Regions from separate parts of the Moritella sp. 24 genome, predicted to be linked through region 2. Evidence: predicted binding sites of a transcription regulator. Region 2 holds the regulator's gene; each other region holds the start of a gene.
What was found. Region 2 encodes LexA, which represses DNA repair genes until DNA is damaged. Its sites were predicted from a motif close to TACTGTATNNNNATACAGTA; they were not measured.
Positions count from the first base shown of each region.

Region 1: HWV00_RS05355 (DNA polymerase II) is a predicted target of LexA. The motif match lies at 3,913-3,932, and genes of this name have one in related genera.
Region 3: recA (recombinase RecA) is a predicted target of LexA. The motif match lies at 5,941-5,960, and genes of this name have one in related genera.

Region 1 covers NZ_CP056123.1:1,151,097-1,161,998, reverse strand. Annotated here, with positions in the region: gene HWV00_RS05365 (ABC transporter ATP-binding protein) at 1-672, opposite strand, end outside; gene HWV00_RS05360 (arylesterase) at 671-1,297, shown strand; gene HWV00_RS05355 (DNA polymerase II) at 1,456-3,888, opposite strand; gene HWV00_RS05350 (MFS transporter) at 4,125-6,266, shown strand; gene nhaD (sodium:proton antiporter NhaD) at 6,663-8,099, opposite strand; gene HWV00_RS05340 (cache domain-containing protein) at 8,405-10,902, shown strand, end outside.
Region 2 covers NZ_CP056123.1:184,869-195,770, forward strand. Annotated here, with positions in the region: gene rfaD (ADP-glyceromanno-heptose 6-epimerase) at 1-378, opposite strand, end outside; gene glpE (thiosulfate sulfurtransferase GlpE) at 552-869, shown strand; gene glpG (rhomboid family intramembrane serine protease GlpG) at 878-1,726, shown strand; gene hldE (bifunctional D-glycero-beta-D-manno-heptose-7-phosphate kinase/D-glycero-beta-D-manno-heptose 1-phosphate adenylyltransferase HldE) at 1,744-3,165, shown strand; gene HWV00_RS00890 (flagellar basal body-associated FliL family protein) at 3,277-3,681, opposite strand; gene HWV00_RS00895 (chorismate lyase) at 3,855-4,451, shown strand; gene ubiA (4-hydroxybenzoate octaprenyltransferase) at 4,470-5,330, shown strand; gene plsB (glycerol-3-phosphate 1-O-acyltransferase PlsB) at 5,420-7,855, opposite strand; gene lexA (transcriptional repressor LexA) at 8,053-8,676, shown strand; gene HWV00_RS00915 (STAS domain-containing protein) at 8,944-9,225, shown strand; gene HWV00_RS00920 (response regulator) at 9,241-9,603, shown strand; gene HWV00_RS00925 (chemotaxis protein CheA) at 9,606-10,902, shown strand, end outside.
Region 3 covers NZ_CP056123.1:535,333-546,234, reverse strand. Annotated here, with positions in the region: gene HWV00_RS02505 (YjaG family protein) at 115-699, opposite strand; gene HWV00_RS21390 (hypothetical protein) at 775-900, opposite strand; gene traF (conjugal transfer protein TraF) at 1,260-2,564, shown strand; gene HWV00_RS02495 (conjugal transfer protein TraF) at 2,812-3,990, shown strand; gene HWV00_RS02490 (PepSY domain-containing protein) at 4,116-4,724, shown strand; gene recA (recombinase RecA) at 4,852-5,910, opposite strand; gene mutS (DNA mismatch repair protein MutS) at 6,089-8,656, shown strand; gene HWV00_RS02475 (RNA polymerase subunit sigma) at 8,677-9,360, opposite strand; gene rpoS (RNA polymerase sigma factor RpoS) at 9,532-10,491, opposite strand; gene HWV00_RS02465 (peptidoglycan DD-metalloendopeptidase family protein) at 10,561-10,902, opposite strand, start outside.

The sequences.
Region 1 (10,902 bases), 970 kb from region 2:
TAGCTGACCGCTTTCCATGATCACCTGACGCTGACAACGTGCAGCTAACTTCGGATCATGTGTCACTAAAATCAGTGTCGTACCCACTTGTTGATTTATTTCAAACAATAAGTCAGCAATGTGTAAGCCCGTTTTGGTATCTAAGTTGCCTGTTGGCTCATCGGCAAATAAAATATCCGGTTTCGAAATAAACGCACGGGCAATAGCTACACGTTGCTGTTCACCACCAGAAAGCTGTGACGGATAATGCTCCGCCCTATCGGTTAAATCAACTTTAGCTAATAACTCACGGGCTAATTCTTCAGCGTTATCCATACCCGCTAGCTCTGCAGGTAACATGATATTTTCCAACGCGGTTAAACTATTGATAAGTAAGAATTGCTGGAAAATAAAACCGACATGTTTCGCACGCACAGCACTACGCTGTTCTTCATTAAATTGGTGCAATGGCTGATTTTTAAGAAAAACTTCACCACTCGACGGTAAATCTAATCCCGCGATAATAGACAATAGGGTAGACTTACCTGAACCAGACGCGCCAACAATCGCTAATGAATCACCTGTGTTAACGGCTAAATCCATCGGATGTAAAATATCGAGGGTCTTAGCATCTGTTTTAACTGATTTAGTTAAGGCACTTACTTTTAATATTATATCGGAATCTAGTTTCATGTTTAAAAATGCCTTTAAAGTATTGTTATTGATGGTTATCTTGTTTCCTGCAGCGCATGCGACAGCGAACCATAAAATTTTGTTATTGGGTGATAGTCTAAGTGCCAGTTATGGTATGACACAAAAAGAAGGCTGGGTAACCCTGCTTAACCAACAGTTATCAAAGCAAAATGCGCCGTATAACATCATTAATGCCAGCATCAGTGGTGAAACAACCGCAGGTGGACTTTCTCGCTTACCAGGTATTCTAGCTAAGCAATCCATTGATGCACTAATCATTGAGCTGGGTGGTAATGACGGTTTACGTGGTTTCCCACCTAAATTAATCAAAAGTAATCTAACGCAAATGGTTGATTTAGCACACGCAAAGAATATTCCTGTCTACGTGATGAATATTCGTATTCCACCTAATTATGGTCCACGCTACAGCAAAATGTTCACCGATGTATTTACCCAAGTCGGCAACGAAAAAGACATTCAAGTATTGCCATTTTTCATGGAACAGATCGCGATAGATCCAAGCCTAATGCAAAATGACGGCATCCACCCTAACCGTATCGCACAACCTAAGATTGCCGATATCATGTCGAAGCAATTAGCCACTATTTATGCGCATCAGAACTAAAAGATAACGTTAACGCGAAGCATTGATATGCCATGCGTTAACGTATTGATAAATGTGTAACTGATTAAGATAAACCAGTTTAATGAAAACTGTCAGGATGGGTTTCACAAATGCAGGTAAAGTATTGTCAGGATAATTGTTTTAATCCGTTGTCGTGATTAAAACAATCCCATTTGCTGATCGGTTATCAAATCAAAACTCAGCCCAATAAAAGGTAAGATACCATCGGCAATGGGTTTTAACTGTTTTTCAATATAGTGCTCAAAATCCAATACCGAATGTTGATGCTCCACCGCTTCAGGTCCACTGAGTGTCAATACATAACTGATCCATGCTTTGTGTTGATAACGTAGTGGTTGACCTAACTGGCGATTCTTCTCATCCGCAGCGCGCGCTGCTTTGACATGTGGCGGTACATTCTTCACATAAGCAGACAACTCTTGGCGTAAACGCTTACGATAAACTAACTTGTCGTTAAACTCACCCGCTAAGGTTTTCTCGACAATCTCAAGCACGTAATCTTTCACTTCCAAATCATGGAATACCCGATGGTATAGCTCCATCTGGAACATTTTGGCTAAATCAGTCCAATCAGTACGTACCGTTTCTAATCCTTTGAAAATCAGCTTTTCACCGTCTTTGGTATTCACCAAACCGGCATAGCGTTTTTTACTGCCTTTATCTAATCCGCGAATCGTCGGCATTAAGAATTTGTGATAATGCACTTCATATTCAATATCTAAGAAGCAATCAATGTCGTAATCTTCACGCAAGTGTCGTTGCCACTGCTGATTGATATATTCCGACAACTCAGCGCCCATACGATCCGCTTGTTCGCCACGATCTCCCTCTGTGAACTTTGAGCGATCAAGCAACACAAATGTGGAGTCGGTATCACCGTAAATAACCTTGTAACCTTTGGCTTCGATCCAGCCTGCGGTCGTCTGCATGATCTCTTGACCACGCATAGTGATCGACGACGCTAAACGGGTATCATAAAAACGGCAACCGCCCGATCCTAACACCCCATAAAACGAGTTCATTAAGATCTTAATTGCTTGAGAACGCGCGGCATCCTTATCTATTTTAGCTTGATCACGCTGCGCCCATAACCCTGAGATCACTTCAGGTAAATAATGCTTTTCACGATCAAACAAACCGCCACGGAAACCCGGTATTGCTTCAGTGGGATTTTGCACACCTTCTAACAGTCCTACGGGATCAATTTTAAAGGTGCGGATGATCGACGGATATAGGCTTTTAAAATCTAGCACGATCACATGATCATACAAGCCCGGAAATGAGTCCATTACATAGCCACCGGGACTCGCCGTTACTCCACTCTCACGTAGGTTGGGAGCTATATAACCCGCACGATGTAACTTAGGTAAATACACATTGGTAAATGCCAGTACCGAACCACCGTTACGATCTAATTCTAATCCTGTTAGTTGTGAACGTAATAACAAGAAATCCAGCAAACGGGTCTTAACAAAAATATCCCATACTAATACGCAATCTTGCAGATTGTACTTCGCTAGTTTTGGCTTGTTGAAGTGAAAATCATGATTAATTTGATCCATACGGTTATCAACATCATCAGTATCTTTACCTACACCTAGAATTTCTTGCGCTACGTTTTCTAAACTGAAACTGGGGAAGCTATAGGTTGCCGTTTTTAGACTATCAATGCCATCAACAACCACACGGCCATGTAAAGTAAGAAAACCGGGCTGTTGCGGTGTGCGACCATCACGCCAATGTAGGTTTTGACCACCACGACCCAACGCTAATTTTATATTATGGAATGTGGCACGCACAGCCAATAAACGAAAATCAAAGTTAATGACATTCCAACCAATAAAGATATCGGGGTCGTAACTGATCACAAATGCTTGTAGCGCCAATAACAGGCTTTTTTCGTCTGCTACCCAATGAATCAAGGGAGCATGTTTAACGTCTTGTTCTGTGTCAGCTTCTGGTGCTTCACCAATCATGTATACCCGTTTAAAGGGTTGACCATCAGGGCAGTATGCGGGACTTAATGAATACAAACCGATAGAGTAAAGCTCACCGTGTTCTGAACATTCGATATCTAATGAAATTTGTTTAATTTTGTCGACTAAGTTATCTGGCAGCTCAGCAGGTTTAAGCTGCGCCTGTTGAAACTCAACATAGCCTTTTCGTTGTACAGGTGTGCCCGTGAACTCCACTGCCCCTTTCACAAAACGCTCCATTAAGTAGCGCTCTGGCGGGCGAATATCTGCTTCTAATACCGTCACGAGTTTGCGTCTTAATAACTCTTGCGCGCGGTGATAGTCATGGGAAGTACGAAAATAAAACGCACTCATCAGTTCTAAATCAAAGCTACGCAGTTTCAGATCTTTAAACGTAAAGCGCGGATTTAGTTCACTTAAGCAAGCTAATGCAGTCGTCAATTGATCTTGAGGAATAAACATGACAAGCGGCTGGGTTGTTGGGATCAGTTTAACCGCACCCATTTCAGATGCTAACCAGTAACTTAATTCGTTGTTACCATTACGGTCACGACTATGGCGCGATAATAAAAAACCCAGATATGTAGCAGACAAAATTAACCAAAAAAAGTAGTGTAAGACTGGTTAAGTGTACAGCATTTTTAGAAATGTGAAAATGCCATGCTGAAAATGACAAACACTTATCAAATCGATAAGCAGCAGTATCCTCAAATGCGTTATATACTATTGCATTGATGTAAAAGCGTAATCAGATCTCGTAATTTGTTAGTTATATGTTATAAAGCTCTCAATAATCATCAACGACTTTAAATTCAGAAGAGAACACGACTGTGATAACGACCCTTAAACCATTTATATTGCTGCTAATCAGTGGATTTTTACTCATGCTAGGTTATGGCCTGAGTAATATTTTATTGCCTGTTCGTATGCAAAATGACGGTATCAGCGTCGATAACATTGGTATTATCTTATCTATGCTATCAGTTGGTTTCTTACTGGGTGCGATCTATAGTCGAACGCTGTTACAACGGGTTGGTCATATTCGCATATTTGCCATGTGCGGCAGCTTAACCTCGGTGGCTATTTTACTTTCAGGACTCTATCCTGAACCATTGGTATTAGCATTAATGCGGATGTTAACTGGTTTTTGTATGGCCTGTGCCAATGCGACGCTCGATAGCTGGCTTAGTCACAGCGCCACTGAAGAAAGTCGAGGACGCATACTATCGATTAACCAAATGGTGATCATGTCTGCACTTTTTTCAGGCCAATTTTTATTAAATATCGCGCCGATAACCGACGTCACCTTGTTCGTTATCTCAGGTATTTTATTCAGTCTTTCTATCACCCCAATGGTGATCAGCAAGCATCAAGGTCCACAGATTGAAGACAGCCAATCCATGTCCTTAATGACCATTTTAAAACTGTCGCCACTGGGAGTGATCTGCTGTTTCTATGGTGGTTTTCTTTATGCGGGCTTGCTCAACATGCTGCCAATTTTTGCCAATGATAACGGCATCCACGGCTTCAGTCTCTCCATCTTTATGGGCGCATCCATTTTTGGCGCTATCATCTTTCAATACCCGATAGCTTATTTATCCGACCGCTTTGACCGTCGTAAAACAATGATATTTATGGTCCTCATCATTGCGGCATTATCTTTATTAGTACCCCACTTGATCAGTACATCACAGTTTAATCTTTCGCTATTAACCATTGCGATCATCATGGGGTTAACAGCTTGCCTCTACCCAATGAGCATGTCAGAAACCTTTGATAAAGTGTTAAGAGAACAGATCTTAGCGGCAATGGGAGCCCTACTACTGATTTATGCACTGGGGAGTATTCTCGGACCCAATCTCGCGTCTATCGCCATGAACTTATTTGGCAGTGCAGCCTTATTTTCCTTTATGAGCCTAACAGCGATTAGCTTGCTGGGATTTATTCTCGGGAATATGATTAAACAGACCGCATTACCACGGGATGAACAAGAAAATTTCATCATGCAAACCCCATCAGGCGTAGTATCAGAGCTGGATCCTCGTACTCAGTATGCGCACCCTTCTTTTGAACAAACGTCAGAAGTCGAAGTGGCGATTAGCTTAGCGGCGAACAATCCTGCCGCTGCGGTAAACATGGCAAAAACCCTCGCTATGCGCGATCCTAATGATGCCTCAAATTTAGCCGCGGCATTGAGTACAATTGAGGAAATTGATATCAGTCGTCTGTATCGCGCTATCACAGCAGCCGCTCCAGAGATGAGTATTCATATTGCCGAAGCGTTAACAAATGCCTCACCAGAACAGGCCGAAGAATTAGTCGACTGGATCACCACCGAACGTCCTGATCAGTTTACAAATATTATTGTTGCTATCGCCAACTCGATGCCAGACAACGGTATTGATATGATGGAAATCGCGGCTGAAAACATGGTTGACGATCACCAAGACGAATTACTCGAAATGACCGACCAGTACATGATCAGTCTTTCTGATTCATTAGATGATATGCGTCCTGTCGATCGTACCGCAGCGGCTTCTGAACAAACTGCAACAGAGCTATATAATCGTTTAACCGATGTCTCTCCGACCCAGTCAGCCGACTTCGCCTTGGCAGTATCTGAAGCGTTACCAGAGTCATCAAATGTGGTCGCAGAAGCCTACGTCAGCAACCTAATTGAAAGTGAAGAAGCAACACCGGGTGATGCCACTGCCAACATTGAAAGCGCGGTGAATGAATATGTGAGTCAATTAGCTGAAAGTATTCCTGAATATGCAGTAGATATTGCTAGTACCATGATTGATTCTGTGCCTGATATTGCTTCGGACATGGTTGAAATATTGCAAGATTCAGACGTATTTGATGACAGTGACTTAAGTACCTCAATTAAAGATAAACCAGAACATGATGAGCTAGAAGAACAACTGCAATACGCGGTACAAACGCAATCAGATGAGATTGATAAGAATTGATTTAATAGCGCCGGTATTACTGAGTATCGGCGCTGTCAGACCAATGCTTTAAACCTCAGATAATCATTTTATTTCACCGTTTCTAGACTCGAATTATAGTCCATAACCGACTTAGCAGTCACAACGCCAAGTGCAACACAGCCAGACATCTGTGAAGCAAGTAATAAAATAATGAGACATCTCTTCATAATCATTTCCTTTCAATATATATCGGCCGAAATATAGCATCGCCGATATAAATATCTATAAAAATAATTATACAGTGACCGTGATCTATGCCCATTTGAGTGTGTTCTGATGAATGTATTCAGAAATGCAGAGTTCACTGCGCACGACATGATGTAATCAAATTTCACCAATAGATTGCACAATGAACTCTGTTTTTAGATGTGATAATTAAAACAAATTACCGTTCAGCCATAAATGGCAAAGAATTGAAGCGATATAACCTAATGCGATTACTGGCGCCCAACGTAAGTGACCAGCAAACGTGTACAGACCACGTGCTTGGCCCATTAGTGCGACACCCGCAGCTGAACCGATAGATAACAAACTACCGCCCACTCCCGCTGTTAAGGTAACAAGTAACCATTGTCCTAACGACATATCAGGTTCCATGCTTAATACCGCAAACATCACCGGAATATTATCAACAATCGCAGACAATACACCCACCGCAACGTTTGCCATTGTGGTATCCCACGTGCCGTACATGATGCCCGATGCCAGACTTAGGTAACCCATAAAGCCTAAACCACCCACACACATGATCACACCGTAGAAGAATAACAGAGTATCCCACTCCGCTTTTGCTACTTTATTAAATACGTCAAATGGCACCACACCACCAAGCTGTTGCAAGGCTTTTTCGTCCTGAGCAAGCTCAGCTTTCGCACGCTTACGCTCTAACGAAATTGGCAGGGTTTTACGTAAGAAGTAACCAAAGAATTGCAGATAACCCAAACCTGTCATCATACCCAGTACTGGTGGCATGTGTAATAGGCTGTGAGCGGCTACGGCAGAGGCAACTGTCAGTAGGAATAACAAGACAATACGCTTAGCACCACGTTTAGTGATAACCGTTTCCTGTACGCCTGATAGTTTTTCACCTTTAGGAATAAATAATGTCATGATCGCAGCAGGAATAATGAAATTCACTACAGATGGTAAGAATAACGCAGCGAATTCATTGAACTCAACCATGCCTTTCTGCCAAACCATTAACGTTGTAATGTCACCAAACGGACTGAACGCACCACCCGCATTGGCGGCAACCACGATATTAATACAAGCAAGGTTGATGAACTTTTTATTTTCACCTGCCACTTTTAGTACCACTGCACACATAAGCAGTGCCGTGGTTAAGTTATCTGCAATCGGTGAAATAAAGAATGCCAGAATACCGGTTAACCAAAACAATCCCCTTAAATCAAGACCCTTACTTAACATCCAACTGCGTAATGCATCAAACAACTGACGCTCTTCCATCGCGTTGATATAAGTCATCGCGACCAGTAAGAACAACAAGAGTTCGGCATATTCTAACAAGTTGTGTCTAAACGCAGCTTCGGCAATATCAGACATACCTAAGTTAGCGTAATGCCAACCGATAAGCGCCCAAATAACACCCGCTGCCACCAGCACAGGTTTTGATTTTCGTAAATGTAAATGCTCTTCCGCCATTACCAACAAATATGCGCAGGTAAAAATGATAATAGCAAAATAGCCTATATTGGACGCAGTAAGATCAACGATCTCCTCACCACCAGATGCAAACGCAAACGTTGCAGGTGCTAATCCAAACAAAATAACTAAAATAAGCTTCATTGCCATGTTATGTGCCTTCCCTCTCAAAATGATAAAAACCTGTGTAATGTATGTTAAAAATTTGTGTTTCGCTATAAGCAAACGCATTTTTAGTGAAGTAATGTCTATTTTTATGTTCTTTATCAATTCACTTTTAACTAACTATTCAAGGTAGCTACATTTAAGTCATTACAGCGTTCGTTTATATTGATATTCAACGTATTGGTTTTTATCGCGACATATATCAAAATGGTTAACTATAACGTATTCCTTTCTTCATCTATTTTGACTATATTAGACTTATCTAATCACTACCATTCGTAAATAATTCAATGACAAAAAGCGTTAACTTTAAGATACTGAGGTTGGTCAAAATACTTCCCCCTAGTATCGTTATTTTGTTTGCAGTGTTGGTTAACATCATTGTAATAAACAACAATAAAACAAAGTTAACTAATGATATAAAAACGCTTCGTCAAGATTTCATAGCAACAGAAAAAGAACTCGTAAGATCACAGGTTAAACAGCTTGTGCAACAAATTACTTATGAAAAAAGTAATACAAAGTCCCTATTAAAAAGCAATATTAAATCCCGTGTCGAGCAAGCCCACCGTATTGCGACAACTATCTACGAAGCCAATAAAGATAAATCAGAAGCCCAAGTAACTAGGTTAATTTCCAATGCTTTGAGAAGTATTCGCTTTAACCAAGGGCGTGGTTATTATTTCATTTATAAAACGAATGGTTTGAATGTCATGCACCCCACCCTGCCAAATTTCGAGGGCACCTCGAAGTGGGATATCCAAGATGAAAGGGACAATTATATTATTCGGGATATAGCCAACGTAATAAAAACCAAAGGCGAAGGTTTTACTCGGTGGTGGTTTGTGAAACCACAAGATAACAATCAAGAGTTTGAAAAAATTGGCTTCAGTAAACACTTTGCGCCTTATGATTGGTTTATAGGCACGGGTGAGTATGTGGTCGATGTTGAAAATGATATTAAACAACGTCTATTAAAACGTATTTCACAGATGAATTATGGCACTAACCGTTATATCTTTGTTATCGATTATCAGGGCAACTATTTATCTCATTACACTAAAAGCCCACAAGAAAACAACCATCAATCACTTACAACAAAAAGAATTATAGATGTAGCTAAACAGGGAGAAAACTACCTGCATTATACTAGCTCTGTAATGCCAAGTAGCTCAAAACCAGCCGATAAAATTAGTTACATTGTCGGTTTACAAAACTGGGAATGGGCAGTCGGTTCTGGGGTATATATTAGCGAAATTGAACGCTATCTTACAGCGCGTGAAAAAGGGATTAGTCTACAAAATAAAAAGGACCTAACCGAAATTTTGTGGTTAAGTTTATTCGCTACCTTTTTCTTTGTCACTTTATCGCTTGTCTTAGCTAACTATTTAGCTCGCCGCTTTGCCTTATATGAAACTCAAATAAAGACCGATTTTTCTAAATTAAACCAAGTTAAAGAACAACTACAACACCAAGCATTACACGATTCCTTAACTCAATTACCGAACCGCGCATTACTCGATATCCAAATAGAAAAAGGGATTAATCTATCTAAGAAAAAGAATAAAAAATTAGCGGTTATGTTTGTCGACCTCGATGATTTTAAAAAGATAAATGATATGTATGGGCACTCTATCGGAGATAGTTTACTCGCGACCCTAGGCAATATATTCCATAACATATTATCACCTAAAGATAGTGTGGCTCGTTTTGGTGGTGATGAGTTTATCTTCTGCTTCCCAGAGCTAGACAGCCAAGTCGATGCAGAGCAAAAAGTGGAGAACATACAGGCGATCTTTAAACAAAACTTTATCATTAATGGAAAATCAATTCATTCAAGTTGCAGTATCGGGGTTGCGATGTACCCAGATGATGGCGAGAAAAGCGAACAACTGATTAGTAAAGCCGATATTGTTTTATATAAATCGAAATCGTCTCAAAAAGGTAATTTTTTATTCTTTAATGAAAGTATCAATACCCAAGTACAGCGCGATCTATTGCTTGAATCTGAATTGCATTCAGCTGTCGCAAACAATGAATTGAATGTGCTTTATCAGCCGCAAATTAATGTAGCAACAGGGCAAATCTACGGTGTTGAGGCATTAGTTCGTTGGCATAATGCCAAGTTGGGCCATGTATCCCCTGTCGAGTTTATTCAAGTTGCTGAAGATATTGGCCTTATCAATGAAATAGGCCGCTTTGTTATTGAAAGATCGTTACATGATATTGTGCAATTTAATCACCACAGTGCCATTCAGCTACAACTATCAATTAATATTTCACCCAAACAACTGATGGAACCTGACTTTCTTAATCAGTTAATCAATATCACTGATGATGTGGATCTTGATAACAGCCTTATTACCTTAGAAATAACAGAAAACGTACTCATTAATGATTTAGCTAAAGTGCAGCCCATTTTGCAATCGATTAGAAGGTGCGGGTTTAAACTATCACTTGATGATTTTGGTACTGGATACTCATCGCTGAGCTATTTAAGCAATCTACCAATCAATGAAATAAAAATTGACCGTTCATTTATCGATAAATTTTTAACGAACGATCAAAGTGAATCCTTAGTTAAAACAATTATCGCCATTGGCCAACTTAGTGATTTGACTGTTATTGCTGAAGGAGTCGAAACCAAAGAGCAGTATGAGCGTCTTCGCCATTACCGTTGTGATTTAGTCCAAGGCTATTATTTTGACCGACCACTGGCGCTAACAGACCTCATATCAAGGTATCCGTTGAACCAAGTTAGTCATGGCGCAGAGTCTGCTGTTACCGA
Region 2 (10,902 bases):
ACGGCCGCCATAAGTTGCAGCAGATGATGCATATAGGAAAGGGATCTTACGTTTTAAGCAATAATGTAAAAGGTCTTTAGAGTACTCATAATTATTTTCCATCATCAATTTACCATCCCACTCTGTTGTTGCAGAGATAGCGCCTTCATGGAAAATTGCATCAATACCACCTAAAAGAGCGAAATCATCACCAGCGTTAATACGTGAGCGGAATTCATCTTTATCTAAATAGTCGGCAATATCGAGATCAACAATATTAACGAATTTAGTGCCATCAGAAAGATCATCAACAACAAGGATATCTGTTCTACCTTTCTCATTAAGTGATTTAACTATGTTACTACCAATAAAACCTGCACCACCAGTGACTACTATCATGTTCAATTCTCTCTTTATTTACGCTCTTTGTGAGGCGGAGTACTTAAGTGATTAATATGTTATTATCTTATCATAAGTTTCTGTATGGCTCACTAAGGGTTAAAGTAGTTTTATGCTTTAACTATGCTCAGAGATAATGCAATATTTTATGAATATGTAAGGATAATTCAACAATGCAATTTAGACATATTTCAATTAACGAAGTTCAACAATTAGTCAGTGATAGCACTGGCGCTAAAATTGTCGATATCCGTGATCCACAATCATTCACAGATGCCCATATAGAAGATTCATTACATTTAACGGATTCAACTTTAGGGCTGTTTATGCAGGAAACTGATTTTGAGACGCCAGTTGTTGTGGTTTGCTATCATGGCCGTAGTAGCCAAGGCGCGGCACAATACCTCGTGGAACAAGGTTTTGAAAATGTATATAGCATGGATGGCGGTTTTGAAGCGTGGCGCAGAGAATATGCGTTTGTAACAAAATAGGTAATAGCATGATAGAAATAGGCGTAATTAATAATCCGCGTATGGCTCAAGCGTTTGTGGATTATTTAGCAGTAAAAAAAATAGATGCAAAAGTAGCTCAAACTGAAGAAGGTTTTGCTATTTGTTTGCCTGCAATGACACATGTTGAGATGGCATCAGAAGAATTAGATTTGTTTTTAGCTAACCCGTATCAAGATAAGTACCAAGCAGCATCTTGGGATGTTGCAGATACGCGTACGGCAAATTTTAATTATACTTCGGGTAATATGGCTGCCAATTTTCTAATGCATGCGGGTAAGGTTACTTTAGTTATTTTTACATTGAGCCTACTTGTATTTGCTGCCATGTATTTTAGCATGCTGACCCAAAATGAATTTATTTATGCGGCGTTACACTTTCCTTTTGATTTGAGCTTTACGTCACTGGCTGAATTTTGGCGTTTGTTTACGCCTGCTATCATGCATTTTTCAGTCTTACACCTAGTATTTAATTTATTATGGTGGTGGTACCTTGGTGGCTTGATTGAAAATAAAATGGGCAGTAAGAAATTATTGCTGTTGTTTTTAGTTGCTGCGTTAATCCCTAATATTGGTCAGTTTTTATTATCTGGGCCCAATTTTGGTGGTTTATCGGGTGTAGTTTATGCCTTAGTCGGTTATATTTGGTGGACTGGCTGGTTAGCGCCAGAGCAAGGTATTAGTTTACCAAAACCGTATATTGGTTTTATGTTGGTGTGGTTAGTACTCGGGTTTTTCCCACTATTTGGTCTTAATGTGGCGAATGCGGCGCATGTACTTGGTTTAGTTGTTGGGTGTGGCCAAGCATTTTTAGATCATAAATTTAAATCTTTTAATTAGAAATTATCGAGAGAATAATGGAAGTCATTTTACCTGATTTTACTCAAGCAAGTATTTTGGTCGTTGGCGATGTAATGTTAGATCGCTATTGGAATGGTGATGCTAGTCGTATATCACCTGAAGCACCTGTCCCGGTGGTTAAGGTTGAACATATTGAAGAGCGTCCGGGTGGGGCGGCAAACGTTGCGCTTAATATTGCGGCTCTTGGTGCGAATTCAACATTACTAGGCTTAACGGGTAAGGATGAAGCTGCACAGGCATTAACGAATCAAATGGATGCTGTTAATGTTCGTTGTGATTTTCAGCAACTTGATAATTATCCGACGATTACTAAATTACGTGTTTTAAGTCGTAATCAGCAACTTATTCGCTTAGATTTTGAAAATGGTTTTGAAGGTATCGATCATCAACCATTATTAGCTAAAGTTGCAACTGGTTTACAGACGCATAAAGTCATGATCGTGTCAGACTACAATAAAGGCGCATTGGTTGAAGTTCAGCAGATGATCCAAGCTGCAAAACAGCAGGGTGTGAAAGTTTTTGTTGATCCAAAAGGGTGTGACTTTGAGAAGTACCGTGGTGCAACATTATTAACGCCAAATCTATCTGAATTTGAAGCGGTCGTTGGTCATTGTAAAAGTGAAGAGGATTTGGTTGAGAAAGGCCGAAAATTAATTGCTGAACACGACTTCGAAGCGTTATTGGTTACACGTAGTGAAAAGGGCATGACGTTAATTCGAGCTGGGCAAGATGAATTCCATCTGCCTGCACTAGCGCAAGAAGTATATGATGTAACTGGTGCCGGTGATACGGTTATTTCTGTGTTAGCCGCTGCAGTATCTGCAGGTTCTTCATTGGAACAAGCATGTGCATTAGCAAACGCAGGAGCAAGTGTTGTTGTTGCTAAAATTGGTACTTCGACAGTTAGCCCTATTGAATTAGCTAATTCAGTGTATGGCTCTCATGAAAGCGGCTTTGGTGTGCTGACTGAAGAGCAACTAAAGATCGCGGTTAAATCAGCTAAATTACGTGGCGAGAATATTGTCATGACAAATGGCTGTTTTGATATTCTTCATGCTGGTCATGTTTCTTATCTAAACTCAGCACGTAAATTGGGACAACGTTTAATCCTTGCTGTTAACTCTGATGCATCAGTTCGTGGCCTAAAAGGTGCTGGTCGTCCGGTTAATACTTGTGACCGTCGCATGACAGTACTTGCAGCGTTAGGTGCTGTTGATTGGGTTGTTGAATTTACGGAAGAAACTCCGGAGCGTTTAATTACAGAGTTGTTACCTGATGTATTAGTGAAAGGTGGCGATTATAAAGTTGAAGAGATTGCTGGTCATAAGCAAGTGCTTGCGAATGGCGGTAAAGTTAATATTTTACAGTTTGAAGATGGTTGTTCAACGACTGCGATCATTAACGCAATCAAAAGTTAATTAGCCATTTACCTGGGTTGTTAACAAATTAAATTGATAAAGGAGTTGGCTAAATGGCTAACTCCTTTTTTATGAGTGTGGTATTGGTTCAGTTACTGTTTATTGTAATAACTACATTAATAAATATTTGGTAAATAATAAATTCTCGATAACCGCTTCACCGCTTTCTTGCTTTAATAAACTATTAACTTCATTTTGAATCATCTTTCGGACCTCTTCTCTACCAGTCAGAGAGCGTAAATGCTGTGGTGATTGTTGGCCTAATAATGAAATTATTTTATCTCTGATTAACGGTTCATGTTTTTCTATTACATCTAAGCTTTTATTATCTGCGAGCATAAATTCTATTGATACACTGATAAAACCAATCTTGTTCGTTTCACTGATATAGTTCGTAATAATATCAGGCTCTAAGCCAAAATAAATATACACGGGCTTATTACTATCGTTGGCTGATACGGCTGCGGATGAGAGCGATGCTGTTATCATGCATAAGAGCCAGAGTAATTTTTTCATTGACCGTATCCTTAGTTAAATGAGGCGTGAAAGAAGTTAGATTGATGGTCAGTATACTCACTTTCAAATGATTAATTAAATAAATCAGTCAACAAGTTGTGTCCCTGCTTACAATCTTGGTCTGAATAGCAGATAATTACGCCAGATTTCGTTGTAAAAAAGCAATTTATAATATGTCAGATAATATAAATAATACTCAGATGTGTGAACCTACATTATCAAGCGGCCCTATTGGGTGCGATTCAAAATGGCGATGGCCAACCATATTAGAAGAAACTCTATCTACGCGGCTTTATGATTGGTTAGTTGATACTGGTTCATTAACGACAAGGTTGAAGCAATATTGCCAGACGTTTACAGTTGAAGTATTAACGGAGGGTCATTATCCACTGTCCGACGACGAAAAAATAAAATTAAATCTAACGGATAATATCGGTTTTGTACGCGAAGTTTTACTGAAACTTGATGGTACGGCTTGGGTCTTTGCACGTAGTGTTATGCCGTCAAATACACTGACTGCACCAGGCGCTGAACTCGATAAATTGGGTAATCGTTCACTCGGTAGCGTATTATTTAACGCGCCAGACATGCAGCGTAGTGAAATTGAAATTGCTGAGTTTGATTCTCAGAGTAAGATATATTCCCTGTCTCATTTATTTTCTTCAGAGCCTAAAGCATCTTTATTTGGTCGTCGTTCATGTTTTTTATTAGGCGGAAAATCATTGCTTGTTGCTGAAGTTTTTTTACCTGATGCTTTGGCATATAAATAATAGAAGGATGTTAACTACATGTCGATTATGACATCAAAGATGAAAGATTACATACAGCTTACTCGTATGGATAAACCGATTGGTACTTTACTGTTAATGTGGCCAACACTTTGGGCATTATGGATTGCAGCTGAAGGAATGCCTAAATTAGATGTTCTACTTGTATTTACATTGGGCGTTATTTTTATGCGTGCAGCAGGTTGTGTCATTAATGATTTTGCAGACCGCCGTGTTGATGGACATGTAAAACGCACTGAAAATAGACCACTTGCAGCAGGGCGGATCTCAAGTCGTGCAGCATTGATATTTTTCTTTGCTCTCACGCTATTAGCATTTCTACTTGTGTTAACCATGAATACGCTGACGATAATGTTATCGTTTGTCGCAGTTGTGCTGGCTGCGAGCTACCCCTTCATGAAGCGCTATACTCATCTTCCTCAAGTTGTATTAGGGATGGCATTTGGTTGGGCTATTCCGATGGGGTTTGCTGCGCAGTTAGACACAGTACCGAGCTATGCATGGTTATTGTTTGTAGCCAATATTTTATGGACAGTCGCTTATGACACCTTGTATGCGATGGTAGATCGAGATGATGATTTAAAAATTGGCATCAAATCTACAGCTATTTTGTTTGGTGATAAAGATAAGTTGATTGTTGGTTTACTGCAATTATCATCATTATTATGCCTTGGTATTCTTGGTTGGTTATTAGTATTGCCGACGGTGTATTTTGTTGGGTTAACAGTTGTAGCTGGCTTGTTTGTATATCAACAAAGTTTGATTGTGAATCGTGATAGAGAATCTTGTTTTAAAGCTTTCTTACATAATAACTATGTTGGAATGGCTATTTTTGCAGGTATTTTTTTAAGTTATGTTTAAGTTTTTAGCTTAATGAAAAGTAGATAAATAAAAAAGGAGCCGAGGCTCCTTTTTTATTACGTACAATAATGAGATTTTATTATGTTAGTTTAGGCATCATTAGTCTGTTGGCTAAGCATTACATCAGATATCGTTTGCTTAACTTCTAGAGTCGTTAGGCTTCTTACTGTATTTGATAATTTAGCGATCTTATCCGCTTTAGCTGTACCTGTATCAGATAAGTAATCCAACTCTTGTAGCTTTTCAATAAAGATAGCAAACACTTTCTTATCAAAGAATTCTGGTGCACTAACACCATTGAGTGACGATAAACGTTCAGCAATGAGCTGGCTACGGTCTTCAAGTTTCTTCTTCTCAATAACTTGGTCATGCTCTAATACAGTCAGTACAATAGAGTAACGTTGTAATGTTTCTTGGATACTTGCAGCAAGTAATTTCAGTGACATTAAACGTTCAGCTACTGGCGTGATCACATCATTATTATTTTCAATTAGACCTTGTTGCTGCATTTCACTTAACGTGTCAGTAACGCAATCATCCAATTCATCATCTGAATATTTTAAGAACAGTTCAGCTTGAATTAAAGGATAAAGTTGACGTACTTTCGCGTTAATTTCTTGCACATTAATTTGTGGTCTTTCTGACGCGATAGCCGCGATTAATGAAGGTACTGCAAACAGGTGTAAAATATTATTACGATAGAAGGTTAACAGTACTGCTTGTTCGTATGACATCGACAGCATCTGGCCTAAACTATCTTCACGCACTGTGAACTTTTTCAGTGAGATTGCTTGGTCCAGAATTTCTTCGGCACTGTTTTCTGGCAAAGTACTGAATTCACTATAAGGGTTATTACGCAGTAATTTTAGGTAGCTATCAATTTGCTTCACTAAAATTTCTCGGCTTAACGCCTTGTGTGGTGCCGCGTGTAAAATTAATGCACAAATCGTTAATGCATTTACAGCCGCCGCATTATTAATTTTCACCATTACCTGATTAGCAAGATCGCGTGTCGTTTGGTGTAACCATTGAGGCTGCTCTTCAACCGGCATATTCATATCATCACGCCAATTTTCAACGTGTTTATTTAAATATTGGTTAAGGTTAATTGGCTCGCCAAAGTTCACAAATGCCTGGCCGTAGTTTTTTAATTTTTTAGCGATCCCAAATACTTGGAACATGCTTTCTTTTTTCTTATTCGCACCAGACAATTCTTTTACGTAAGTGCTTACTTCCATTACATGATCGTAACCGAGGTATACAGGAACCAAGGTTATTGGTCGGCTTTGCTCTCTTAGCATTGCCTGTAACGTCATATTAAGCATACCTGTTTTTGGTGGTAATAAACGACCTGTTCGGCTTCGACCACCTTCAGTAAAGAATTCTACCGAATAACCTTTAGAGAATAATAAGCTGAGGTATTCTCTAAAAATGGTCGCGTAAAGTTTATTGCCTTTAAATGTACGGCGTAAGAAGAACGCACCACCGCGACGGAACATGGGGCCCGCAGGGAAGAAGTTAAGGTTAATACCAGCTGCGATATGTGGCGGTATCAAGCCTTCGTTATAAATAACGTAAGAAATAAGTAAGTAATCCATGTGGCTACGATGGCAAGGCATGAATACAATTTCATGACCGTCGGCAGCAAGTTTACGTACTTGTTCTGCGTTGTTAACCTTGATACCGCTATAGATTTTGTTCCATAGCCATGTCATGAAGTTACTTGTATTTTTAACTAGCTTATATGAGAAATCACTCGCGATTTCATCAATATAATCATTGGCGCGTTTTTCAGCTTTTTGTGCGGAAATATTTTGCTCTGCGATCTCTACTTGAATCGCTTTTTTCACTTCAGGGTTACGCAGTAATTGCTCAAAAAGTTGGTAGCGATTAGGTAGTTTTGGTCCCGATGCCGCTAGTTTTTGACGGCTGAAATGAATTTTTGCAACACGAATTAATTTTTGAACAATTTTTTCATCAGTACCGTGTTGATCTGCCATGAAACGCAATGATACGGGTTTGTTAAAACGAACTAAATTATCTTTACGGTTAAGACCAACAATGAACGTTTTACGTAAACGGCTTGGAGAAATACTATTCGCTAATGACAGTAACGGTACCTGACCTTCTTTACCTGGTGCGCGGCCCCAAAAAAGAGCGACTGGCATTAACTGTATATCAAGTGCTTTGTCGTCTTTATGCAAGCGTAATAATTGCTGAAACTCATTGAAAAACACATCGGTATCTTTCACTTGGCCAAAGAGTGGCGCAGGGTTATCTAGACAAACATAACTGGGAATTATAACCCCGTTAACTTTTATTGGTGTGAGTGGATCCGGTAAGCCTAGTTCTTTACAGGCGCGTTGCAATGCAACCAGATCGGTCATTGATTTAGTTTTTAATGCATACACGATAGGACGTGTTAAATCTAAATTCAGCGCATTAACTGGATTATCTGGAACATATTGAGATTTAACTAAGCCATTAACGAAACTTCGACTTAACATTGACGGTGTTTGTTGCATAGGAGTTATCATTCTGTTGTTAAAAATGCGAGAGTGCTTACTCCAATAATATCAGATGTGTAGGCATAAATCTGTGTTTAAGCACCTGCAAACGATTAATTCATTATTATGCGGATATCATCACTGCTGATATTGCAAACTGATTATTACTGTATATAATTACAAGAAACTGTATATAAAACCAGTTAGGGTTCATGATGAAAGCATTAACACAAAGACAAGCAGAAGTATTTGCATTAGTTAAGCAACATATTAAAAATACAGGTATGCCACCTACTCGAGCTGAAATCGCGAAAGAGCTTGGTTTTCGTTCTCCTAATGCAGCAGAAGAACATTTAAAAGCATTAGCACGAAAAGGCCATATTGAAATTTTAGCGGGCACTTCTCGAGGTATTCGTTTGTTGGTTGATGCCGAAGACGCGAGCAATGATAGCGGTTTACCTTTAATCGGGCAGGTTGCAGCCGGCGAGCCAATTTTAGCGCAAGAACACATTGAAGCGCACTACAATGTCGATCCTTCAATGTTTACACCGACAGCTGATTTTTTACTGCGTGTACGCGGTGAGAGTATGCGTAATATTGGTATTATGGATGGCGATTTATTAGCGGTACATAAAACGAAGAATATTAGTAAAGGCCAAGTTGTTGTTGCACGTGTAGATGATGAAGTAACAGTGAAACGTTTTGAACAACAAGGCTGTGAAATTTTGCTGCATCCAGAGAACGATGAAATGAGCACTATTCGTGTTGATCTAAACTTTCAACATTTTGATATAGAAGGTGTTGCTGTTGGTATTATCCGTAATACTGATTGGATGTAATCACATTTTTCGTCCATACTTCTGAGGAGAGATAATAAATAATCTGATTATTCATTATCTCTCTTATCTCTCTTATCTCTCTTATCTTCCTTATTTCCTTCTTTTTCGTTCCCCCAAATCTAAAAATCATTTTCTAATTTTGCTCTAACGTCACAGTTTTGATCATCTTTTACTTCTTTATTTAATCCTTTCCTATACTCAACATTAGTTAGAAAAATAATTAAGTTTTTGTGATGGTATGTTTTAGACAATGTAGGATTAGCGATTATGGAACAGCGCTCTATCGCCATGGAATTAGGTGAGAAAATTGATATTACCTCTATCGCGCTGCTTAAAGTAACGCTTGATACACTCCCTATTAACTCTCATTCTCAAGTTTTTGATGCGCATCGTGTTACTCATATCGATAGTGCGTCTTGTCAGCTATTTCATGCTTATGCTCAACATCTAATGATACATAATTCGAGTCTCGTTTTTTTATCACCATCAGATAAATTTATGGCTGTAGTGAAAGCGTTAGGATTCGAATCTTATTTTAATTACGCATAAATATGAGGTGTTCTAATGAAGAGAATATTAGCTGTAGATGACTCGCTATCTATCCGCGAAATGGTTCAATTCACGTTAAAGCAGGCTGGCTATCATGTTGATGCGGCTGTTGATGGTGTGGATGGATTAGCCAAAGCTAAAACTGGGCAGTTTGACCTTATTATCTCTGATATTAATATGCCACGCATGGACGGCATTAGTTTAATTCGCCACTTACGTAATGAAAGTACTTATAAATTTACCCCCATTTTAATGTTAACGACTGAATCAGGTAGTGATATAAAAATGACGGGTAAATCTGCGGGTGCGACTGGCTGGATAGTGAAACCTTTTAATCCAGAAAAACTTATTGCTACCGTTCAAAAAGTGTTGAGGTAGTCATGGATATCGATCTTAAACAGTTCCATCATGTATTTATTGAAGAGTGCGTAGAAGGATTAGAGGTGATGGAGACTGAGCTTCTAAAATTAAATCCAGGTGCTGTTGATAGTGAAGTTATTAACACCATTTTTCGAGTCGCTCACTCAATTAAAGGTGGTGCAGGGACGTTTGGTTTTAATCAGTTAACCGAATTTACGCATGTTGCTGAAGCATTATTAGATGATCTACGTGCAGGAAAATTAACGCTTATCGATGGACATATTCGCCTTTTTTTCAAAACGGTTGATTGTTTAAGAGAGTGGATATTACGATTAGCGAGTGATTCAGAGTCGATACCTGAGGAGGCTGAAGCACTTAAGCTGCAATACAATTCGTTTTTACAGGTCGATGAATATCAGCAACAAATATTAGCAAGTAATGAAGAAATAACGCCTGAAGTCGTGTTACCAATAATTAATCATTTAGAGGGCGGTTATTGGTTAATTAATTTTATCCCTGGCAAGGATATTCTGAAACAAGGCAACGAACCGCGTTTAATGTTTGCTGAATTACAAGACATGGGAGAGCTTAAGGTCACGCCTAAACTCACGGCTATTCCACGATGGAGTGATGTATTACCCGAAGATATTTATGTTAGTTGGGATCTTGAATTAATTAGTCAAGTGAGTGAATTACAAATAAAAGAAGCATTTGAGTGGGTTGAGGATGACTCTACTATTACTATTACACACTCTAGTGCAATACAAGCTGTAATCCCAGCATCATGTCAGAACATTGTACCTACTGCAGATAATAAAGAATCTACTTTAGCAGTGCTAAGTACTCAAGTTTCCCCCCAGAAAATAACGAATAACAAATCAACAGAAACAAGTTCCATTCGAGTCTCTATCGATAAAGTTGATGCCTTAATTAATATGGTCGGCGAGCTGGTTATCACTCAAGCGATGCTGGGTGAACTTGGGCAGGACTTTTCTGCAGATAAACTTCCAGCCTTAAAGAAGGGTCTTATTCAGTTATCTCAACATACCCGTGAAATGCAAGATAGCGTGATGAAAATTCGGATGCTACCAATTCAATTTGCTTTTAACCGGATACCTCGAATGGTCAGAGATCTAAGTGAACAATTAGGTAAAAATGTATTGCTTCGTATGCACGGGGAAGAAACGGAATTGGATAAAATCATGCTGGAAAAACTCTCTGACCCGATTGTGCATCTTGTCCGTAACGCTTTAGATCATGGTATTGAAACAATTGAAGAAAGAAAGCTGACAGGTAAAAGTGATGTTGCTTGTCTTG
Region 3 (10,902 bases), 350 kb from region 2:
TCTCACTCTATGTACAAAAAAACATCATCAAAAAGCGGTTTACATCTCCTTGCCATCAAGCCACGACGGCCCTTATCATCAGGGCTGACGCCTGTTCAATTGCATTTCAAGTGATTAATCTAAGGTAATACCAATGTTAGAAATACCATCGTTTTTAGCAAACTGACGTAATGCTTTGATGCTTTCTGGTGATTTTTGTACTGTTAAAAGATCCAATACTGCTTGTTGAAATTCCATCTCGCCTTTCATTAACTCGTCAGCAAAGATAACATCTTCGTCAAGTTCTTCACCCGCTAATGCTTCTAAATAACTTGCAACAGTACCTATCGATACACGCGATGCATTCACCGCTTCGTTCACATCCGGATCTGGTGCAACTAAGCTATTAAACGCACTGTTTAATGTGACACATGCATCCAGTGCAGGGTAAACACCATACACATCGAACTTATCTAGATCAGGGATAATTGGTTCGAAGCGATCAAATTGAATAGCAAAATTGATTTTGCTATTTTTAACCGTTAATGATTCCCAAAATAGGTCTAATGATAAACGGAATTGTTTTGCATCACCGGTTTCACACGCTTCAGAAAATAATTTGTAGTTAGGAAAGCTGCGTTCAGCAAGTGACGCAATAAAGCTCACTTTCTGCCAAGGTAATAATTTCGTTAGTTGCAGTTCATAGTTTGCTTCAAGCACAAAAATAACCTCTTATTTATTGTTTTTATTCTTTCTATAATAGGTGAATATTTTCGACTTAATAAAAATATTCACCTAAAGATAAATGCCACAGTGGTCTACAGACGTCTTATTCACATCACTACCATCGCTCACGAAGAGACTAACATCGATACCCATGTGCAATGTTGATTCAGCAACAAGAAGGTATGAAATATTCATCTCATACTTTGCTACTTTAATTACCTACCAACAAATAACACGACCCTATTTTTATTTTATAAAATGTAGTTTCTCACTATGATTCCAGCTATTTATACTCGCTATATTAGAGAGATACAAGGCTGACTAATCCAATCTCATTAAATCAACATCAATTCTGATGAAAAGATCAGGATCACACATTCATTCTCACAATCTAGTACTTAACATCAAACTTAAGTTCATCTTGTCCAGTGCTACTATTTGTTATCAAACAGCCAACATCATTAGCGGTATATCACAGCGAATAACAGCTGTCGGTTAACGGATTAACCAACATGTTATCGCGTCAATATATGCATCAAAAATCAGGGATTGATATGAAACGTTTACTTGTTATTTCAGCACTAACGTGTGCGATTGCACCGACCTCCTTTGCTTCTCAACTGTATTTTGATGCCCGTAATGACGCAATGGGTGGTGCGGGTGTCGCCTCTTCCGACTTTGTCACCGCCGCATTTGTTAACCCTGCACTGTTAGGTCAAGGCAACGCTGATTATATTGGTGTCATTCTGCCTGCAATTCCATATAGCGATAATGGTCACACCCGCTATGCGCCAACATCAATCGGTGTTCAAACAGAAACATCAGATGCGTTCTTAGGTGCTTTGGATAACGTTAAAACAGCGCAAGATGCTTATGACAATAATAGAAGTCCATTAACTGCTGCGGCTTATGCAAATGCGCTAAGCCAATTTGATGGTCAACGCATGGACGTCAATGTAGGTACAAGTTTTGCGATTGCCTTACCAAGTAGTGCATTATCAGTCGCTTTCTTTGGTAACTCTTATATGACCAGTGTCGCGACTGCGAAAGTAAGCCAAAGTGATATCGACCTCGCTAACAATCAAACACTAGATGACCTTGATAGCAAGGTCAACCTAGCGGGTGTATCAGTCTCCGATCTTGGCCTTGCGTTATCGATGAACTGGGATGCTAATATTGCTAAAGTCTCGATTGGTGTATCACCGAAATACCAACGTATCGACACATATAGTTATGACATATCAATTAATAGTGATGGCTTGCAAGAGTTTGAAGATGCGTTCCTTGATGGACTCGATAAGCAAAGTCATTTCAATCTTGATGCGGGTATTGCATTTGATTTTTATGACACTTTCCGCGTAGCTGTCAGCGGCCGTAACATGTTAAAGAAAAACCTAGAAGTAGAGACAACTGCATATAAAGGTATCGGACAAGCAGATGAAAAAATGGTATTCACGTTAGCGCCATTAGTTACCGCAGGTTTTGCACTGCACCATGATTTCGCTACATTAACCGCGGAAATGGATTTAAATGATGCGATAGGTTTTGAGAGCAACAGCGAATCTCGCTATGCCCGCGGTGGTGTTGAAGCAAACCTATTTGATTTTTTACAGTTACGCGCAGGTATTCGTCACGACTTAAATGATGTAAGAGATGATCTTTACACCTTTGGTTTTGGTATATCTCCAATGGATTTAGTGCATATTGACCTAGCTGCAACCATCAGTAAAAACGGTGCTTATGGCATTTATCAAGATGGTGAATTTAAAGATAGCGGCCTGAACGCAGCAAATAGCACAAGTGATGAGCCAGTCTATGGTATTGACGGTTTCGTCTTACAAGTATCAGCTAAATTCTAATTTATTGATATTTATCACATAAATAAAATAGTCTAACATAAAACAATAACTCTGATATATTTCAACACCTTACATTAGAGTATGTTAAAAGCACCTTTTAAAAGGTGCTTTTTTGTTATATATCATCGATTAATTCACCTCAAAAAATATATTTTTGCTTATCCTCTATAAGTACACCGGTCGATTTAGATAATGCCGTACTGCATCGAGCCACGCGATAATTTTCTCGAACTTGTAAGGATACATCATGAAAAAGCATACGCTGTCGGCATTAATTAGTCTCTCCCTCTCTGTCGGATATATTTCATCAACCAATGCTGGTCAACAATATTTTCAATCCCGCAGTGATGCAATGGGAGGTACTGGTGTTGCATCAGCCCACTACCTGAGTGCACCACTAATGAACCCGGCATTACTCGCTCGTTTTTCACATACTGATAATGTGGGAATATTACTACCAGCAATAGGCGCTCAAATAGATGATAATAGCGATACCATTGATAGTATCAATACGGCGTCAGATCTAATCAATGAATTAAATAAATATAACTCTAACTCACCACAAGCGCGTGCCACGGCTCGTCAACTTGCGAATGAACTTGAGATGTTAGATAACGAAAAAATCCCCGTACAAGTTGGGCTAGCGGGTGTCATCGCAGTGCCCAATGAAACAGTCTCTTTTGCGTTATTCACCAATACCTATCTTGATCTACAAGTCGCTGCTGATATCAGTGATAGTGATATTCAAGCCTTAAGAGGACAAAACCCAGCTGCAATCGACGAGCTTGATTCAACAATCACGCTTCATGGTGTTGGTGTAACGGATCTCGGTATATCATTAGCCTCTAAATTCATACTGGGTAACACACCTGTTTATGTCGGCTTATCCCCTAAAGTGCAAGCGATTGGCTTTTATCAATATACCGATAGCATCGATAACTTTGACGCCAGTAATTTAGAAAAAGATGGCACTATGGATGATGATGTGGCCTTTAATATCGATGCGGGTTTTGTCGTCGAACCCAATAAACATTTTACTTTTGGTTTAGTCGCCAAAAACATGCTTGAGCATCAAGTTTCTAATGCCTCAGAAACGTTTCGTTATGAAATAAAACCACAAATCACGACCGGCTTCGCACTCCATAGTGAGTGGCTTACTGCCGCTGTCGATATCGATATTACTCAATCAGATACTCTCAGTAACAAAAAGCCATCTCAATACACCCGTCTGGGGGCTGAAATGGATGCATGGGGTTGGTTACAGTTTCGAGGCGGCTTCCGCTATGATTTAAACGACAATGACAGTAACCAAATTACCTTTGGCATGGGTTTATCGCCCTTTAGTATTCTCCATATCGACTTAACAGGCATGTTAAGTGAAGATGAAACCTATGGGTTCGTCGCACAAACAGCGCTGACCTTCTAAATGCTAGTCTATTAAACGTTATGCTATGGTTAATAATAAAAAGCACTTATAACAACCACCTAAACTGGTCTTTTTATTATTAAACCGTAAAATAGCGATAACGAAATTTTATTTAATAGACTGCAATGAATACCTATACACTACACCGTTATCTCGGTTATTTACTCATATTACCCGTGACACTCTGGGCATTAACAGGCGCATTTTTTTTGGTTAAACCCGGTTATGAAAATGCCTATGAACAATTACAGGTAACCACTTACCCGCTTAATTCGACAATACAAATATCCCCAAAGCAAAATTGGCAAGAAATTGCGATTAACCGCTCTATTTTAGGTAAGCATTATCGCGTCAAAATCGATAACAAATGGCAGCATATTAACCCTGTAGATAATCAAGCAGTATCAGAGCCTCGCGCGCAAAACATAGTTAATTTATTACAAGATGCCGTAAAACATAATCCCGATCGTTACGGATTAGTTTTAGACTATAAAGACGGTATTGCGATGACAGATACCAATGTAAAACTCATGTTTGATTGGTCGCGCTTAACCCTACGTCAGCAAGGTGCGGATAGCCGTATTTTTAATACCATGTATGACATTCATTATCTGCGCTGGACAGGCAATAAAACGTTTGATCAGTGGTTTGGATATATCGGTCTAGGATTATTGGTATTAATGGCGTTAACGGGTGTTGTAATGATAAAAAGAACATCAATGAGAGCTAAATAAAAAAGGCAGGTATGTTACATACCTGCCTTTCTTTCATCATACTGATTCATTCGTACATGCTAATTAATGATTCACACTCGCGATTAAACGAAGTGTGATAAATTAATTAAACGATATGAAACTATGATTAAAATTCGTTTTCAGCTTCAGTTGTCGCAACAGCAACCACTTCTTCATCTTTATTGCCAAGTAAATTAGCACGGATAAGACCGTCAATTTCTGTAGCAATAGCAGGGTTATCGATAAGGAATTGTGTTGATTTCGCTTTACCTTGACCGATCTTATCACCCTTGTATGAGTACCAAGCGCCTGCTTTTTCAATTAGTTTTTCTTTAACACCTAAATCGATTAACTCACCGTTACGGTTAAAGCCTTTACCGTATAGGATTTGGAATTCAGCTTGTCTGAATGGTGCTGCAATTTTGTTTTTAACAACTTTCACACGTGTTTCATTACCCGTGATCTCGTCGCCATCTTTTACTGAACCAATACGACGGATATCTAAACGAACTGACGCGTAGAATTTAAGTGCGTTACCGCCCGTAGTCGTTTCAGGTGAACCAAACATTACACCAATCTTCATACGGATTTGGTTAATGAAGATACACATAGTGTTCGTTTGCTTTAAGTTACCAGTAAGTTTACGCATTGCTTGCGATAACATACGTGCTTGTAGACCCATGTGGCTGTCGCCCATGTCGCCTTCAATTTCAGCTTTCGGTGTTAGTGCAGCAACAGAATCGACTACGATAATATCAACAGCACCTGAGCGTGCTAGCATGTCACAAATTTCTAGCGCTTGCTCACCTGTATCCGGTTGCGATACTAATAACTCATTAATATCGACGCCTAATTTACCTGCGTAGATAGGGTCTAGAGCATGCTCAGCATCAATAAACGCACAGATTTTACCTTCACGTTGTGCTGACGCGATAACTTCTAGTGTTAACGTTGTTTTACCACTTGATTCAGGACCATAGATTTCTACGATACGACCCATTGGTAAGCCACCAGCACCCAACGCGATATCAAGAGAAAGTGAACCAGTAGAAACTGTTTCTACGTCCATGGTACGGTTGTCACCCAGCTTCATGATAGAACCTTTACCAAATTGTTTTTCAATTTGTCCAAGTGCTGCAGCTAAGGCTTTTTCTTTATTCGCGTCCATTTTATTCCCCTGAGGCATAATCGAGTATTTAATTTTATAGCTTAAGTATACTGTTCGTTCATACAGTATCAAGCAATAAAATCATATTTTTTGAAAAATTATTCATGGCTCATATTTATCCACAAAAAAATACAGTCGCCACCTTGCTTTAGCATTGTTATTATAGCCGCAATTATCTTTTTAGAACCGAGCCGCTATGCAACCTGACTTTCTTGCCCCTCAAGACTTAACGAATCACACACCGATGATGCAACAATTTTTTAAGTTAAAAGCTGAGCAACCAGATATCCTATTGTTTTATCGTATGGGTGACTTTTACGAGTTATTTTATGATGATGCTAAAAAAGCGTCACAACTATTAGGTATCTCGCTGACCAAGCGTGGCAAGTCAAACGGTAACCCGATTCCAATGGCAGGTATTCCTTACCATTCATTGGAAGGCTATCTAGCAAAGCTAGTACGTAGTGGCGAATCGGTTGCTATCTGTGAGCAAATCGGAGACCCAGCAACATCAAAAGGGCCCGTAGAACGTAAAGTCGTACGTATTGTCACACCCGGTACAGTCAGTGATGAAGCCTTATTGACAGAACGTAATGACAATTTATTAGCGGCATTATTTCATGACGGTAGCAACTTTGGTTATGCCACCCTTGATATGGGTAGCGGCCGCTTCTTGATCAATCAATTTAACTCTGAAGAAACCTTGCTGGCAGAACTGCAACGTACTGAACCAGCAGAGCTACTTTATTGCGAGTCGTTTGAATCAGTTCAACATATTAAACACCTTAAAGGTCTACGTCGTCGCCCAGAATGGGAATTTGACTTACAAACAGGTCGCAATGTGTTATGCCAACAGTTTGGTACTAAAGATCTGGTAGGTTTTGGTGTAGAAAGTTCGCCCGTGGCACTATGTGCGGCAGGTTGTTTAATGCAGTATGTTAAAGAAACACAGCGAACAGCGTTACCACATATCCGAGCGATCAAGCTTGAACAAACCGAACAAATGGTTGTTATGGATGCGGCAACACGTCGTAATCTAGAGCTAACACAGAACTTGTCTGGCGGTGTTGATAATACCCTTGCTGAAATACTTGATCACACTTCAACGCCAATGGGTAGCCGTTTACTAAAGCGCTGGTTACATCAGCCTATCCGCGATAGCTTGGTATTAGAACAACGTCAGTCAAGTATTCAATCGCTACTTGATGTTGGCGCATTAAACGATATCCAGCCAGTGCTACGCACTATTGGTGACATCGAACGAATCATTGCGCGTTTATCACTGCGTTCTGCACGTCCACGTGACCTAGTACGTTTACGTAATGCATTCCAACAACTGCCTACGCTGCAAACCCTGCTTGCAGAACACAATGCGGACCACTTAAACTCGCTGCAGCAACTGGCTGGCGAATTTAGTGAACTTGAAGCATTATTGAGCTTTGCTGTTATCGACAACCCTCCTGTGTTAATTCGTGATGGTGGTGTTATTGCACCCGGTTACAATCAAGAACTAGACGAATGGCGCGCACTAAGCCAAGGCGCAACCGATTATTTGCACGCTTTAGAAGAACGTGAAAAACAGCAGACAGGAATTCCAACATTAAAAGTTGGTTATAACAGAGTACACGGCTATTTCATCGAAGTAAGTCGCCTGCAATCAGATCAAGTGCCTGCCACTTATATCCGACGTCAAACGCTTAAAAATACTGAACGTTACATTATTCCCGAACTGAAAGAGCACGAAGATAAAGTACTTAGTAGCCAAGGTAAATCACTGGCGCTAGAAAAACAGCTATACGAGCAACTATTAGATAAGTTATTACCTTACATTCCTGCACTACAAGACAGTGCAGCTGCATTATCAGAATTGGATGTATTATGTAATTTTGCTGAACGTGCAGAAACCTTAAACTACTGCCGTCCAACAATCAGTGTTAAACCGGGTATCGACATTACCAATGGTCGTCACCCTGTGGTTGAACAGGTGATGACAGAACCGTTTATTGCCAATCCAGTGCAGCTTAACCCTGAACGTCGCATGTTAATTATTACTGGCCCGAATATGGGTGGTAAATCGACATATATGCGTCAAACAGCATTAATCACGCTAATGGCGCACATCGGTAGTTTCGTACCTGCAGAGCAAGTAACAACATCATTAATCGATCGTATCTTTACACGTATTGGTGCATCGGATGATCTGGCATCAGGTCGCTCAACCTTCATGGTAGAAATGACTGAAACAGCAAATATTTTACATAATGCAACCGCGAACAGCTTAGTATTGATGGATGAAATTGGCCGCGGTACAAGTACCTACGATGGCTTGTCATTAGCGTGGGCTTGTGCAGAATATCTAACGAATAAGATCCAAGCTTATACCCTCTTTGCAACGCACTACTTTGAACTAACGACGTTAACAGAGCAGCACCCTAGCTTGGTGAATGTACATCTAGATGCGGTTGAACACGGTGACTCAATTGTGTTTATGCATGCAGTGCAAGATGGCGCAGCCGATCGCAGTTACGGACTACAGGTAGCAGCATTAGCCGGTGTACCAAAGCCCGTGATTCACGCAGCGAAAGTGAAGTTGCATGAGTTAGAACTAAACTCGCACCAACCAACTGCGGCAGGCGAAAGCCCACAAGTGACAGCTGAACCACTACCGCATCCTATTATCGATGACCTCAATACGTTGAATATTGATAATATGACGCCACGTGAAGCATTGGATGCTTTATACCGTTTAAAAGAACTACTTTAATGGTTAGTGAGAAATAAGCGTTAGTTTAATTTAAACAGCTCACGATAGATTAGAAAGCCCAAATTATCTAAGTCATGTAAAATGGCGGCATGGTTATTTGGGCTTTTTGTTACATACGTAACGACTCGCTCTAATGCTTTTCGTTGTGTCGAGTAAATTCCTGCAATCACTCTGTATTTAATCAGTCTACCAGCTTGCGACACCCCCATACTGTCGATATGGGCTATCGCGATATAGTCTGGTATATCGGACCACTGATAAGCCTGCTTTAGCCATTGTCCTAAATAATAAATATCGTCATCGAGCTCTCTAAATTTACTGCTTGCTTCGCCATCATCAAGGTCTAATTGGTATGCATCGGTATAACTAAAACAATCAAAGTCGGTCACAAGTCTATGCATTGCATGACTCATTTTCCAAGACACATCGCTAAAACTATGATGCTTTAATCGAGACTCAAGTTGAGGGGTATCAATAGCAAGTTCATTAAAAGCAGACTTGAAGGATTGATAAAAGATAGCTTCTTTTTCAGCTCTTGCACCCGACAATCCATGAATATCAGTTGGCAATACAAGAAACTCCGCATCACTCGGTATGGCAGGCAGGTCGCTATTAACAAATAATCGAGGCGTAGAGCAGCCTGTGATCAGTAACCCGCTACTAATTACAAATAACAAGTGAACAAAACAACGAAAAAATGACATAACCGTCCTTAAACAATCCATGTTTGCAGAGGTTTATTAAGATACTAAAAACGAATGAATAGTATGACTGATTTTAATAAAATAAGCAGAAAGGCTGAGTTAATGGCTAATCATTAAGACGAGTAACAACTTAATGATTAACTGCTCAATAGTATTACGTTTAATGAATTGTTATAACCTAAACAATGCCTCAACAGAGAGTCCTTGCTGCCCTAACAACTCCCGTAATCGTCGTAATGCTTCGACTTGTATTTGACGAACACGTTCGCGCGTTAAACCAATTTCACGGCCGACATCTTCGAGTGTGGAGGCGTCATAACCAAGTAATCCAAAACGTCTTGCCAATACTTCCCGCTGCTTTGGATTTAGCTCTTCAAGCCAACGAACGATACTAAATTTAATATCATCGTTTTGCGTGCAGCTTTCAGGCCCATCTCCTTTCTCATCCGAAATAATATCTAATAACGCTTTTTCTGAATCCCCACCAATCGGCGTATCAACAGAGCTAATACGTTCATTTAAGCGCAGCATTTTACTGACATCAGCAACGGGTTTATCTAATTTATCAGCAATATCTTCCGCGGTCGGTTCATGATCTAACTCGTGGGCAAGTTCACGTGCGGCGCGAAGGTACACATTGAGTTCTTTAACGACATGGATGGGTAAACGAATAGTACGGGTTTGATTCATGATAGCGCGTTCGATGGTTTGTCTTATCCACCATGTCGCATAAGTTGAAAATCGAAATCCGCGCTCGGGATCAAACTTCTCAACAGCGCGGATCAAACCGAGATTACCTTCTTCAATTAAATCAAGTAAAGCTAACCCACGGTTATTGTAACGTCTTGCAATTTTAACCACTAAACGTAGATTACTTTCAATCATACGCTTTCGTGAACTCGCATCGCCACGTAAGGCACGACGTGCATAAAAAACTTCTTCTTCTGCTGTCAGTAACGGTGAAAAACCAATTTCCCCAAGATAAAGCTGTGTTGCATCTAAGCTTTTTGCATCGTTAGGGACGAGTTGCTCATCGTCAAATATACCCATCCCTGGTCGTGCTTTTTTATCGTTTTCAGATACATCATGATCTTCAACGTCTAACTTCTTTGCATCAGTTATCTTGCTCATTACGGTTAGTCCTCTGACTGAAGTAAATCGCTTATTAAGATTAGTCTAATAAACGACTTTCAGTCGGGCTTAACGTTTAGGCAAATAACGCATAGGGTTAACCGGCTTGCCGCGATAGCGAATTTCAAAATACAGTTCAGCACCCGAATTAGGTCCCGTGTTACCCATACTTGCAATCTTCTGACCAGACTTAACCCACTGTTGTTCTTTCACAAGTAGCTTTTGATTATAGGCATAAGCACTTAAATAATCATCATTATGTTTGATGATGATTAGATTGCCGTAACCACGTAGACCATTACCAGAATAAACCACGCGACCCGCTTCTGAAGCCAATACATTACGGCCTAATGAACCCGCGATATTGACCCCTTGCTGTCCTGTCTTACTGCTCGAATAAGTGCTAATTAA